Regions from separate parts of the Rhizobium sp. USDA 4016 genome, predicted to be linked through region 1. Evidence: predicted binding sites of a transcription regulator. Region 1 holds the regulator's gene; the other holds the start of a gene.
What was found. The regulator LexA, encoded in region 1, represses DNA repair genes until DNA is damaged. The targets are predictions, from matches to a motif close to TGTTCNNNNTGTGTTCNG.
Positions count from the first base shown of each region.

Region 2: ACZ9DP_RS33450 (DNA recombination protein RmuC) is a predicted target of LexA. The motif match lies at 2,346-2,363, and genes of this name have one in related genera.

Region 1 is NZ_JBWCCY010000004.1:2,045,797-2,052,994, reverse strand. It holds gene gltA (citrate synthase) at 1-700, opposite strand, end outside; gene lexA (transcriptional repressor LexA) at 1,509-2,225, opposite strand; gene ACZ9DP_RS25375 (VOC family protein) at 2,431-3,309, shown strand; gene kdsA (3-deoxy-8-phosphooctulonate synthase) at 3,306-4,151, shown strand; gene ACZ9DP_RS25365 (methyl-accepting chemotaxis protein) at 4,174-6,018, opposite strand; gene ACZ9DP_RS25360 (hypothetical protein) at 6,099-6,344, shown strand; gene eno (phosphopyruvate hydratase) at 6,461-7,198, shown strand, end outside.
Region 2 is NZ_JBWCCY010000004.1:3,570,842-3,578,039, forward strand. It holds gene ACZ9DP_RS33435 (plasmid stabilization protein) at 1-23, opposite strand, end outside; gene def (peptide deformylase) at 86-604, opposite strand; partial or broken gene ACZ9DP_RS33445 (globin-coupled sensor protein) at 700-2,189, opposite strand; gene ACZ9DP_RS33450 (DNA recombination protein RmuC) at 2,396-3,619, shown strand; gene ACZ9DP_RS33455 (ribokinase) at 3,670-4,569, shown strand; gene ACZ9DP_RS33460 (methyl-accepting chemotaxis protein) at 4,801-7,134, shown strand.

The sequences.
Region 1 (7,198 bases):
CGTTCTGCTCGTGATCGGCGTGCAGGATGAAGATACGGTCCATGGCGCGCGAGAGGACCGGGTTCACGACATATTCTTCGCACGGTACCGCGAAGCACATGCGCAGGAAGTTCGAGGCGTAGTCGAGATCGTTCTTCGGATAAACGAACGGCTGGCCGATATAGTACTTGTAGGCCATCGCCGCGATAGTCGGCATCTTGGCTATCATGCGCAGGCTTGCGACCATGCGCTGATGCGGATCGGTGATGTCTGTCGAGTCGTGGTAGAAGGCAGACAGAGCGCCGACACAGCCGCACATGACGGCCATCGGATGGGCGTCGCGGCGGAAGCCGGTGAAGAAGCGAGACATCTGCTCGTGCACCATGGTGTGATGCGTGACGCGGTAGTCGAAATCCTTCTTCTGGGCAGCCGTCGGCAATTCGCCGTAAAGCAGCAGATAGCAGACTTCCAGGAAGTCGCCATGTTCGGCAAGCTGTTCGATCGGGTAGCCGCGATGCAGCAGAATGCCTTCATCGCCGTCGATATAGGTGATCTTCGATTCACAGGAAGCGGTCGAGGTGAAACCAGGATCGTACGTGAAGGAACCGGTGTTTTTATAGAGTGCACCAATATCGATGACATCCGGACCGATCGTTCCGCTTTTCACGGAAAGATTGGCGGTTTTGTCGCCGATTTTGATTGTTGCGCTTTGATCCGTCATGCTGATCCTCCAAACTGGCGGTGGCGCCATAAAAGCGCCATAGGGTTAAGCGTCCTCTCCGATAGCTATATGATCACGGCGCCAATGCCAAGTTACCGTGGCGCCATTTTGTGCATCGCAGTATCAACTTTTAGACACTCCTGCGATGCCGGAGGCGCATAGCGGAAGCCAATGATTTAATTCGGCTTTTTGCAATCCAGTTTTTTGGACTTTTTTCAATCGATTATTGTTGCTGAAACGCCCTCAGGGCTGCATTCTGGTTGTATTCATAGGGTGTCAGCGGGCTGGGTGCATGCCGGAGTTGAAAACGGCCGAGCTGCGCATTCCGCTTCAGCAGATGTCGCGGAGGCTTTCGGCCTGCAAATGGCGAGCTAAGGAGCCGCTCAGGGCACACGCCTGCGCTTTGCGACGGTTTTTTCGGGCTTGGGGCGGCGATCTGGTTTGCGTCCGGCACGAATGTTTCGCTCAGCGCTTTGGCTTTGACCGATCGCAGCCGTGAGGGCGCTGCGACCCGCGAAAGACGGAGGGAAAGCGAAATTTTCACCGGAACAGCAGGAAGAGGCAAGAAATGCGATGCGGAACGGCGCCACGCCCGGCTTGCGATGCCGCGGACATCGTCGTCACGCGGGCAAGGCTGCGGTTCGGCGCCTGCCGATGCGGCGCAGTGCATTTCGCGAATGAAACCTTGCGGAAAACCGGTGCCGTCGAACCGTGCTTTGGACAACCGCCTTCGAGAAACTCGATCGCCCCTAGAGCCGCCACGCCTATGAGTGGCGCGCCGTCGCCTTTGCCGGCGACGCGCTGCCGGTCAATGGTAGCGGCGGATAAGGCCGACGAGCTTACCCTGAACCTTTACGCGATCCGGTCCAAAGATGCGCGTCTCGTAGGCGGCGTTCGCCGCTTCCAGCGCGATGGACGCACCCTTGCGTCGGAACCGCTTCAGCGTCGCTTCCTCGTCATCGACCAGTGCCACGACAATGTCGCCGGGATTGGCGGTGCTGGTGTTGCGGATGATGACCGTGTCGCCATCGAAGATGCCAGCATCGATCATCGAATCGCCCTTGACCTCAAGCGCGTAGTGTTCGCCGGAGCCGAGCATATCGGCCGGAACGTTGATGTCGTGCGTGTTGTTCTGGATCGCCGAGATCGGCACGCCTGCCGCAATACGGCCCATGACGGGAACCGAAATGGAGCTGGTATTGTCTTCGTTCGCCGGCTTCGGCGCGGCGGCAGCAGGCTGCGGCTTGCCGAGGCTGCCCTCGATGACGCTCGGCGAAAAGCCGCGGCGGGGCTGGATGCTCGGGCTGTAGGCTTCCGGCAGCTTGATCACTTCAAGCGCGCGGGCGCGATTCGGTAGGCGACGAATGAAACCGCGCTCTTCCAAAGCGGTAATCAGCCGGTGGATGCCGGATTTGGACGCGAGATCCAGCGCATCCTTCATTTCGTCGAACGATGGCGGAACGCCGGATTCCTTCATACGCTCATGAATGAAGAGGAGAAGCTCCTGTTGTTTGCGTGTCAGCATCGAAGTTTAACCCCAAATTCGTGAAACAAAGCCAGAACGGACACTATATGTTCCATATGTGTTCCGCAAGTACCTAAATTTTCGTAAAACTTCGTCTCAACTGCGTTCATTTTTGGAAACTTTTGTTTGCCGGATCAGCGCTTTCAGCTTGCATTGACCACATAGCGGCACACATCTTCAGCACATTAAATGGAGACCTGACGCCATGCTGCATCCGTTGGATCATCTTGTTCTACCGGTCACCAACATCGATCTCGCGCGGGAGCGGCTGGGACGATTGGGGTTCACGGTTGCCGCCGAGGGCCGTCATCCTTTCGGCACGGTGAATGCTTGCGTTTTTTTCGCCGACAAGACCTATCTCGAGCCGCTTGGTGTCGCGAGCGCGAAAGAATGTGAAGAATCAGTGCGGCACGGAAACGTCTTTGTGGCGCGCGACCAGGCCTTTCGTTTCCGGTGCGGCAATGACGGATTCTCTGCGGCCGCATTCAGCACGGAGGACGCGGACGCCGACCATGCTCATTTCGTGCGTGCGAGAAAGAGCGGCGGCGCCATGTTGGAGTTTTCGCGCCTGATCAAGATGCCGGACGGGTCGCAATCGACAGGCACTTTCAAGCTTGCCTTTGCCGCCGATCTTCGGGTGCCGGATTTCTTCCTCTTTGACTGCCAGCGCATCAACGCCTTTCCGGCCGATCGGAGCGCGCTGGAAAAGCATGCGAACGGTGCAACCGGTATCTCGGAGATGGTGCTAAGCGCGCCCGAGCCTGAAGCCTTCGGCTCGTTCCTTCAGTTGGCCGTGTCTACGACGGAAATCGAGCGGACACCGTTTGGCGTGGCGATCGCGGCAGCGAATGCCAGGATCAGTCTTCTGTCGCCGGAAGGGATGGAGGCTTATTTCGATTCGGTGCCGTTATCCGTGGATAAGGGGCTAAGAGGCAGCGCTATCGTTTTCCGCACCACCGATCTTGCCGTGACAGAAGCGCTTTTGGCTGATAACGGGATGCCCTATACACGCAAGAACAACAGAGTCCTGGTGAAGCCTGCGCCCGGCCAAGGTGCGATCTTCGCCTTCGAGGAGATCCGATGAGCAATACGAATTCCGAAGTCGCAGTCGGCGAAGGTGCCGGCCGCGTCGTATTTTCAAACAGTGGCAGGCTGTCGCTGATCGCCGGCGCATGCGAAATGGAGAGCCGCGACCATGCCTTCATGGTTGCGGGCACGCTCAAGGAGCTTTGCGGCAAGCTCGGCATCGGGCTCGTCTACAAGACCTCCTTCGACAAGGCGAACCGCTCTTCGCTGTCGAGCAAACGCGGTATCGGTCTAGAGAAGGGCTTGGAAGTCTTCGCCGACCTCAAGAAGGAACTCGGCATTCCGGTTCTGACAGATATCCATTCGGAAGAGCAATGCGCGCTGGTCGCCGAGGTCGTGGACGTTCTGCAGATCCCGGCCTTCCTCTCCCGTCAGACGGACCTGCTTGTCGCAGCCGCGAAGACCGGCCGTGTCATCAACGTCAAGAAGGGCCAGTTTCTCGCTCCCTGGGACATGAAGAATGTTCTCGCCAAGCTAAATCAGAGCGGCAATTCGAATGTTCTGCTTTGTGAGCGTGGCGCGTCCTTCGGTTACAATACGCTGGTCTCGGACATGCGCTCGTTGCCGATCATGGCGGCCATGGGGGCTCCGGTCATTTTCGATGCGACCCATTCCGTGCAACAGCCCGGCGGCCAGGGCACGACGTCGGGCGGGGAGCGCCAGTTCGTCGAGACGCTGGCGCGGGCGGCAGTTGCGGTCGGAGTTGCAGGTGTCTTCATCGAGACCCACCAGGATCCGGACAATGCCCCCTGCGACGGCCCCAACATGGTGTATTTGAACGACATGCCGCGGCTTCTGGAAAAGCTGCTGGCCCTCGACGCCGTCGTCAAGGCGGCCTGATACTGGCGGAAGGTGCCCGCCGTCAACCGGCGAGCGCCATCCTTTGGCTTGAGTACGACCGCGTTGCGGCGGACGCCGTTACGTCGTCGAGAAGGAAACGGGCCAGCAGGTGATTGAGGTGTATCGCCTCGTCACCGAGCTCGCGGCAGGCGGCACTTGTGTGTTCAACCATCGCCGCGTTCTGCTGCGTGACGCTGTCCATAGTGTTGACGGCGGCGTTGACTTCCAGGAGAGCGGTCGTTTGTTCGGTGGAGGAACGCACGATCGACTCGATCAGCGCGGTGACCTTCAGAACCTGCTGATCGATATTGCTGAGCGCTTCACCGGTGCGGTTGACCAAGGCAACGCCGGCCGAAACCTGGCTGGAAGACGTCTCGATCAGCTGCTTGATTTCCTTTGCCAGATTGGCGGAGCGGCCGGCAAGGTCGCGCACTTCCTGTGCAACGACCGCAAAACCCTTTCCGGCCTCGCCCGCGCGGGCGGCTTCCACGCCGGCATTGAGCGCGAGCAAGTTGGTCTGGAAGGCGATTTCGTCGATGACGTTGATGATATCGCCGATCTGCGCAGATGATGTCTCGATCTTCTCCATCGCAGCGACCGCCTCGTGCACGACGGTTGCCGAATAGCTCGCGCTTTCCTTCGTCGCCGTCATCATCACGTTGGCTTCAATGGCCCGTTCCGACGAGTTCTTGACGGTGACCGTGATCTGGTCGAGCGCCGAGGCCGCCTGCTCCAGCGAGGCGGCTTGATGCTCTGTTCGCCGGGCCAGATCGTTTGTGCTCGATGCGATTTCGCCGGAGCCGGTCCTTACTACATTCGTCAGGGTCGAAATTTCCCTCATTGCCTCAGAAAGCGTGCGGACGCTCGAGTTGAACTGCTCGCGCAGCTTCTCGTAGGCTGCGTCGAAAGGCTCGCTAAGCTGGACCGTGAGATCGCCGCCGGAGAGCCGTTCCAGGCCGCGGCTCAGGCTGGCGATGACGCCCTCGCGGACGGCTTCCTCGTCTGCCTTGGCAGCGGCAAGCGCCGCATCGCGCTGTGCTTGGGCCTGACATTCGGCATCCTGGCGCGCACGGATATTGTTCCGCTCTTCGGCGGATTCGCGGAAGACGGTGACGGCGCGCGCCATCTCCCCGATCTCGTCGGCCCGGCGGCTGAAGGGCACATCCTTCGAATAGTCGCCGCCAGCAAGGATCGCCATATAGTCGCGCATCGCCGAGAGCGGCACGATGGCGCGGCGGCGGAAGACGTAAAGGCCGCCAAGAAGCAGGCAAAGCGAGACTGCGGCAGCCGCGAGCGTGATAGCCGAAAGGATGCGTGTCTGTTCGGCGGCGTCCTTTTCAGCGGACGCCAGGAAGGTGTTCGCCATATCGACGAGTTCGTTGACGGCGTTTTCATGGATATGGAAATTCGTCGCAAGCTTTTCGAAGGACGCCGGAATGACTGCGGAGTCATTCTTGACAATGGCCGGCGCGAGTTCCTCTTGCATCACCTTCCAGAACACGTCGCCTTTGACAAGGACATCGTTCAAGAGCTTCTGCTTAAGGTCCGAGCTGAGCGCGGTCGCCAGCCAATATTTGCGGCGGTCCTCGTAGGCGGGTTTCAGGACATGTTCGATGCGCTCGACGTTCTTCTTGGCAACGTCGGGGCGCTGCACCGCTTCGAGCGCAAGCATGTAAGACTCAACGAGGTAGAGGGGCGGCGGCAGGATATCGGCGACGAGATCCTTGCCGTAGATGATTTGCTTGTACATCTCGCCGTTCACCCGCAGCTTATTGAAGGCATAATTCTGTATGCCGATCGAAGCGATCAATCCCGCGGCGACGACCATCGCGAAGATAGCAAGGCTGCGTGCAATATTGAGTTTCATCCTGCGCCCCATGAATTGAATAGCGAACAGAATGCTGTTCGTTTGAAATTATTCTGGAATTTCCGAGGGGACCTGAAATCGTGAAGGTCCGTATATCAGGCGGATTTGGACCGCACGAGGAAACGCATCATGCAATACTACTTGCCGGAGAGCGGGGCAGTATTTCCTCAATGAGTATTAATCATAATATTGATTGGTTACTGACCGATAAATTTACAACCAGATCGAAAGTGACGGGGGTCATTTCAAAACCTGAGGTTCCGAAACGCCTGAGCAAGCTCTCGGCAGGGATCGATGGGGTGCGAGCGGCTTCTTCAAAAGCCTGACATATTCGGGCTATAGGCCATGCCATGCCGTGTGTCGTCGGTGTGGCATTGTAATTTGCGTGCCTTCGATTAAACAGGCTTCGAACGATTTATCACCCACCGAGCAGGAAGAGATCATGACTGCAATTACCGACATTATCGCCCGCGAGATTCTCGACAGCCGTGGCAATCCGACCGTTGAAGTCGATGTCTATCTCGAAGACGGCAGTATGGGCCGTGCGGCTGTGCCGTCCGGCGCCTCGACCGGTGCGCATGAGGCCGTCGAAGTTCGCGACGGCGGCAAGCGCTATCTCGGCAAGGGTGTTGAAAAGGCCGTCGAGGCTGCCAACACGGAAATCTTCGACGCGATCGGCGGCATCGATGCCGAGAACCAGATCCAGATCGACAACATCATGATCGAACTGGACGGCACGGCGAACAAGTCCCGCCTCGGCGCCAATGCCATCCTCGGCGTATCGCTCGCCGTCGCCAAGGCTGCCGCCCAGGCTGCCGGCCTGCCGCTCTATCGCTACGTTGGGGGCGCGAGCGCGCATCTGCTGCCGGTTCCGATGATGAACATCATCAACGGCGGCGCGCATGCCGACAATCCGATCGACTTCCAGGAATTCATGATCATGCCGGTCGGCGCCGATTCGATCCGCGAAGCGGTTCGCATGGGCTCGGAAGTCTTCCACGTCCTCAAGAAGGAGCTTTCGGCCCAGGGGCACAACACCAATGTCGGCGACGAGGGCGGATTCGCGCCGGGCCTGAAGAGCGCGCCCGAAGCGCTCGATTTCATCATGAAGTCGATCGAGAAAGCCGGCTACAAGCCGGGCGATGACATCTGCCTCGGTCTCGATTGCGCTTCGACGGAG
Region 2 (7,198 bases), 1.5 Mb from region 1:
TCCCGGATCAGAAGATCGCCCATACGGCACCTCCTTTACGATATCAGCGATATCATATGCGCTGCGTCCATAGTTTCAACGCAACTCAGAGAGCCTTCGCCGACTTCGCCGCCTTCGTGAACTTCTTGATCACCATTTCCCGCTTCAGCCGCGAAATATAATCGATGAAGAGTACGCCGTTCAGATGGTCGATCTCGTGCTGAAGGCAAGTGGCGAGGAGGCCGTCGGCCTCAACGGTCTGCGCCTTGCCGTCACGGTCGAGATATTCGACGCTGACGGTCGCCGGACGCTCGACCTCGGCATAATAGTCCGGAATGGAAAGGCAGCCCTCTTCGTAGACCGATCGCTCGTCGGAAGATTTGACGATCTTCGGATTGATAAAGACCTGCGGCTGCTTTTCCTCGCCCTCCCGCGAAACGTCGATCACCAGTATCCGGCGCGGCACGCCGACCTGGATTGCGGCCAGGCCAATGCCCGGTGCGTCATACATCGTTTCCAGCATATCGTCGGCAAGACGCTTGAGATCGGCATCGACCCGCTCGATCGGTTTGGAAACCTGGCGGAGGACGGGATCTGGAAGAATGATAAGTGGCTTGATGGTCATCGCGTTCCCATAACCTATCTTTTCCAGCTAGGGAATTATCCTGAAACTCCGGAAAGTGCTTTTTTGCGCAGCCCTGCGGAATTTGCGGCATTCGGTCAGGCCGCGCGGCGGGAGGCCGGCGCCAGACGCTCCTGCGAGCCGATATTGAAGTGCTGCAGCAGCGCCACGAGGTTATCCACCTCCGCACGCAAGTGACGGCTCTCTGCCGAGGTATGTTCTACCATGCTTGAGTTCTGCTGCGTGATCGTGTCCATGTTGCGGATCGCAATGCTGACTTCGTTTACCCCTGTCGCCTGATCACGCGCTGCCGCTGCGATATCGGCGACGAAGCGGTTGATGATGTCGATACGGCTGATCATATCGCTAAGTGCCTCGCCGGTACTGCTGACGATGCCGACGCCCTCATTCACCTGCATGGAACTTTCCGAGATCAGATTCTTGATCTCCTTGGCTGCATCGGCAGTGCGCTGCGCGAGCTGGCGCACTTCCTGTGCGACGACTGCAAAGCCCTTGCCCGCCTCGCCGGCACGCGCGGCCTCGACGCCGGCGTTAAGTGCCAGAAGGTTCGTCTGGAAGGCGATTTCGTCAATGACGCCGATGATCTTGGCTATCTCGGCGGACGACTTCTCGATACCCGCCATGGCCGACACCGCGCTTGTCACGAGCTCACCTGAACTCTTCGCCTTCTCCTGCGTCTCGCGCACCGCACCGGATGCCTTCTCGGCATTTGCTGCGGTCTGGCCAACGCTGACGGAGAGCTGCTGGAGCGCAGCAGAGCTCTCCTCAATGCCGGCCGCCTGTTGCGCCGTGCGCATCGCCAGATCGTCGGTCGCCTTGGAAATTTCGTCGGTGCCGCTTAAAATTTCGCCGGAACTGCTGCGCACCGATGCGAACGAGGCGCGAAGGGCCGCCGCGGCGCGGTTATAGTCCTCCGCCATGTGGCGGAAATTGCCCGGCAGGTCCGCCGGCAGCGTTGCTTCGAGATCGCCCTTTGAAAGAGCTTCCAATCCGCGACGCAGATGCTCGAGCGCAATCGCCTGATCCGCTTCCGCCTTGGCACGCTCCTCTTCATGCTTGTGCCGCTTCTCTTCCAGCGCATCGAGATAGACAGAAATTGAATAGTCCATGTCGAGCATGCTGGCCTTGATGACCGAGGCGAGCTTCTCGGCAAGCGCCTTGCCCTTTTGATGGCCGAAACGTGACGGCCACTGCTTTTCCATGATGCCTTTGACAAGTTCTGCCATGACGATCGCATAACCGCCGATATACCAGCGCGGTTCAAGGCCAATGCGGGCATGCGCCCTGCCGACGGCGGTGACGCCGTTCACGTAGCTCTCGTCGAAATTGCCGCCGGCAAGGTTCGCCCAGTGATCCTCCTGGCGTTTCTTGGCGTGGCCGACATGCGTCTTGTCGGAAAAGAAGCCGGCCACAGCGGGCGTCCTGGCGATCTTAACTTGTCCAGCGCGCCGCCGATCAGTTCGCCGATGACCGGGCGCAGTTCGCGTATCGTCTTTCTCGCCTCGCTGTCGAGTTCGATGAAATCAAGGCGCTGCTTGAGTGCGTTTTCGAATTGCTGAGCGGTCATACTGTATTTCTGTCCTGGCGCATGGTGCGATAGAGGTCTCTTTTGAAACGACAATTCGAAAATATAGTTGAGTATTCGTTAAATTCGGGCGGCGATCTTCAGGAGCTTCGTGCCGCAGTGCGGCGGCACTTTGCCCACGAAATCGCGCTGTGGATTTGTTCACGTTTTGATCTAGCCATCGCCGGCGGGTTTGTTATTGTGCGCGAATGAACAATGTTACCGAATCGCTGACAATTTCGATCGCCGGGCTCAGCCCGACCATCCTCGCGCTCGCCGGTGGCGCTGTCGCTGTCGTTGTCGTGGTGCTCGTGTTCCTGCTGGTCAGGAACAGCAACCTGCGGCGCGAACAGGATGAGGAGGCAGCGATCCGGGCCGCGGAAGCCGATGCCCGGATGGCCGAGCTCCTGAAGATTCAGGCCGAGATGCAGGGACGCATTTCGATCATGGCTGAGGTCTTCGGAACGCGTCAGGCCGAACTCAACCAGGCGATCGGTCAGCGCCTCGACGGCATGTCGCAGCGTGTCAGCACGACGATCAGCGAACAGACGAAATCGACGCATGAGAACCTTCAGCGCCTGCAGGAGCGGCTCGCTGTCATCGATGCAGCTCAGAACAATATCCAGACGCTGGCGAAGGATGTCGTCGGGCTTCAGGCTATCCTCTCCAACAAGCAAACGCGCGGCGCCTTCGGCCAGTCGCGAATGGAGACCATCGTCGCCGACGGTCTGCCGATCGGCGCCTATGCTTTCCAGCAAACGCTTTCCAACGGCTCGCGGCCGGACTGCACCTTGCGCATGCCGAACGGTGCACCGCCGCTCGTCATCGATGCCAAGTTTCCTCTCGAAGCCTGGAATGCCATTCGCGACGCGGGCACGCCGGACGCAACCAAGCTTGCCTCGCAGCAATTCCGCCGCGATATGGAAATCCATGTCCGCGATATATCGGAGAAGTATCTTATCCAGGGTGAGACGCAGGAGACGGCTTTTCTCTTCGTTCCTTCGGAATCGATCTTCGCTGAAATTCATGAGAATTTCGAGCCGGTCGTCCACAAAGCGCATCGTTCCCGCATCGTCATTGTTTCGCCTTCGCTGCTGATGCTGTCGATCCAGGTCATCCAGGCCGTTTTGAAGGATCAGCGCATGCAGGCGCAGGCGCACGTCATCCAGGGCGAGGTAGCGATCCTGATGGATGATCTCGGGCGGCTCGATGAACGCGTGCGCAAACTGCAGACGCATTTTTCCCAGGCACAGCGGGATGTTGATCAGATCATCACGTCCACTGACAAACTCTCCAAACGCGGCGCAAAAATCGAAGCGCTGGAATTCGAGGGCGCAGAAGCGCTCAAGGAGGAACGTGAAAGCGGACCTCCGGCGAAGTCGGTCGAAAGCCGCACCGGCCTTCTCAAACTCAGGGTGGTTGACGAAGAGTGAGCCCATCGGGCAGTGTCCGTCGCCATAAGAAGCATGACAGGACACTCTTTATGATCACCGTTTTCGGCTCTATCAACATGGACCTCATCGCCACGACCGATCGCCTGCCAAAGCCTGGCGAAACGGTGGCCGGCAACGGTTTTGCAACGGCGGCGGGCGGCAAGGGAGCCAACCAGGCATTAGCCGCGCGACGCGCCGGCTGCGTGGTCCATATGGTGGGCGCAGTCGGCAAGGATGAATTTGCTGCACCGGCGCTGACGCTTCTCGATCAGGCGGGCATCCACCTTGCAGGCGTCAAGCATGTCGATGGACCCACCGGTACGGCGCTGATCCTTGTTGGTGGAGACGGCGAGAACATGATCGCCGTCGTGCCGGGCGCAAACGGGACCATCGCGGCCGAGGATGCCGATGCGGCGATCGGCGCCATGAGCAAGGGCGATACCCTGATGCTGCAGTTCGAGGTGCCCGCCCCGGCAGTCGAGCGTGCGCTGACCGCAGCCAAGGTCAAGGGCGTCACGACCGTCCTCAACCTCGCCCCGCTCATTGTGGACGCCCCGCGGCTTGGACGTCTCGCCGCTATCGTCATTGCCAACGAGACGGAGTTCGAGCTGCTTGCTGGCCAGGACAACATGAACCCGGCTGATCGCGAAACGGCGTTGAGACGCCTGCATGGAGAGACTGGGCAGACGTTGATCGTGACGCTCGGCGCCGACGGTGTGATCGCAATCCGGGATGGCGTCATTACACGAGCGAAAGGACTGAAGATCGAGCCGGTGGATACCGTCGGGGCGGGCGATACATTCTGCGGCTACTTTGCGGCAAGCCTCGATGAAGGCCTCGATTTCGAGGCTTCGCTGCGCCGGGCCGCCGTCGCCGGCTCGCTTGCCTGCCTCAAGGCCGGAGCACAGCCATCCATTCCCTTGTCCGCCGAAGTCGCAAACAAGATATAGTCTTGTCTATTTTGACCGGACACTCGAAGAAATATGAATCAGCTCAATATATTAGCCGAATGAATCGGTATAGTTTCATTCAAATTTAAGAGATCTCCGGCGATCTTTCTTTTGATCGCCGGGCTTTTCTTAAAAGGCCCCGGCAACGTCACGGCTGCTCCATGACGGCGCGGCATTTCCTCCCCGTGCCGGAGAATGCGACTCCGGTGCGTTGCCCCTGCCGAGGAACCCATGTCCATCTTCCGCATGAAGTCGCTTGCCGCAAAGCTCATCCTCATTACAGGCGCGGCCATCGCGCTTGTCCTACTGGTTTCCAACTTCTTCCTGATTGGCCAGACCCGCGATCGCGTTCATGCGTTGACGATGGACCAAGCCAACCTCGAAGCGAAATCAATCGCCAACGAGATCGCCGCGAATGTCGGCGAGCTGGCGAGTGCCGCGCGCTCGATGTCGGGCGTCCTCGGCCGCGGTCACGAAGGCAAGACCTTCGACCGCAAGGGCATCATTAACATCCTGAAGGCCAACCTCGAGCAGAATGCCTTTGCCTTTGGAAGCTGGTTCTGCGAACAGCTCGGCGCCTTTGACGGCAAAACAGCCGAGATCGCCGACAAACTCGATGAGGGCACGAACAAGAACGGCGCCTTTACGCCCTACTGGTCGAAGACGAGGGATGGCGCCATCCAGTTTTCGACCTTCGACAACGACTATACCGCCGAATGGTGGAAACTTGCCGCCGACACCGGCAAGGGCGCCATCACCTCACCCTATCTTGCCGAAGGCACCGACGTTCCGACGTTGCTGACTTCCATCGCCTATCCGGTCATGTCCGGCGGCAAGATGATTGGTGTCGAAGGCGTCGACATCTCGCTCAAGTCCCTCACCGACAAACTGCAGGCATTGCAACCCTTCGGTTCGGGCCGTGTCACTCTCGTTGCGCAAAACGGCAACTGGATCGTGGCGCCGACGAAAGAACTGATGTCGAAACCCTACGGCAACGGCGAAGCCGCGGCCGAAGTTAAGACAGCGCTAGCCTCGATGACCCCGAGTGTGGTTCGCAACCTCAACTTTGATGGCCATGAACCCTTCGATCGCGTCGTTTATCCGTTTGCCGTACCGGATCTTCATGCCACCTGGGTCGTACTCGTCGATGTTCCCCACAGCGCCATCAATGCACCGGTGCGAGATCAAACCTTCATGATGATCGCCGGTGGCATTGTTGTCCTTGGTGCCGTCATGCTGGCTCTCTATTTTGCCGTCCGCTCCTTGGTGCAAAAGCCTCTCGGCTTGCTCGTTGCAAGTGTCAAGGCACTCAGCGACGGCAAGTACGAAGAGCCGGTGACCGGCCAGGAGCGCGCAGACGAGATCGGTTCCGTCGCCAAGGCCCTCGAAGGATTCCGGTTTACGCTTGCCGATACGCAACGGCTCGAGGCAGAGGCCGACAATCAGCGCAGTGCCGCTGAAGCCGAACGCAGCCGCTCGGAAAGCGAGCGGCAGGAGTCTGTCGCGCTGCAGCGCCAGATCGTTTCCATCGTCGGTGCCGGGCTCTCAGAACTATCGCAGGGCAACCTCGGTCATCGCCTCACGGAGGAGTTCCCCGGCGAATACGCCAAGCTGAAGCAGGATTTCAACGCTGCGCTTGCCAGCCTTGAAGAGACGATCAACACGATGAACCTCAGCGTCGTGAACATTGGCTCCGGCACCAGCGAAATCAGCAACAGCGCCTCGGACCTTGCCAAGCGCACGGAACAGCAGGCGGCAAGCCTGGAAGAAACCGCCGCCGCGCTCAACGAGCTGACCGCTCAGGTCAATTCAAGTGCCGAGAATGCCCGCACGGCTGCAGAAAACGTCAATCTCGCCTGTGAAGATGCGGAAAAATCCGGCGAGGTGGTACAGAAAGCAATCGCCTCCATGCACGGCATCGAACAGTCATCGACGGAAGTCTCGCGCATCATCGGCGTCATCGACGAAATCGCTTTCCAGACGAACCTGCTGGCACTCAATGCCGGCGTCGAGGCGGCGCGCGCTGGTGAAGCGGGCAAGGGCTTCGCTGTCGTTGCTCAGGAAGTCCGTGAGCTGGCTCAACGCTCTGCAACTGCAGCCAAGGAGATCAAGACGCTCATCAACACCTCGGCCATCCAGGTCAAGGAAGGCGTCGATCTCGTCGGTCGCGCTGGCGGTACGCTGCATAAGATCGCCGAGCAGGTGATGGGCATCAACGGTCTCATCCGCCAGATCTCGGCCTCCGCGAGCGAACAGGCGATCGGCCTCAAGGAAATTAACCAGGCCATGAACCAGATGGACCAGGTGACCCAACAGAATGCGGCAATGGTGGAAGAAGCGACAGCGGCCAGTGTTGCGCTGAACGACGAGGCGCAGACGCTGAAAGCCCTCGTCCTTCGCTTCCGTGTGTCCGCTCAGGGCAACGCCACGGCGCTGCGCTCGACGGCGCAGCAGATGCGCACCCCGACGCCGGCCTACCGTCCCCCGGCTCCCGCCTCGCGCCGCCCTGCGCCACAGTCGCACAGTTCGGCCGCCGTTGTTCAGGACAACTGGGAAGAGTTTTGAGGCACACGTCTTCACACATGAAAAGAGGCGTCCGACAACCGGGCGCCTCTTTCATTTGCGATGA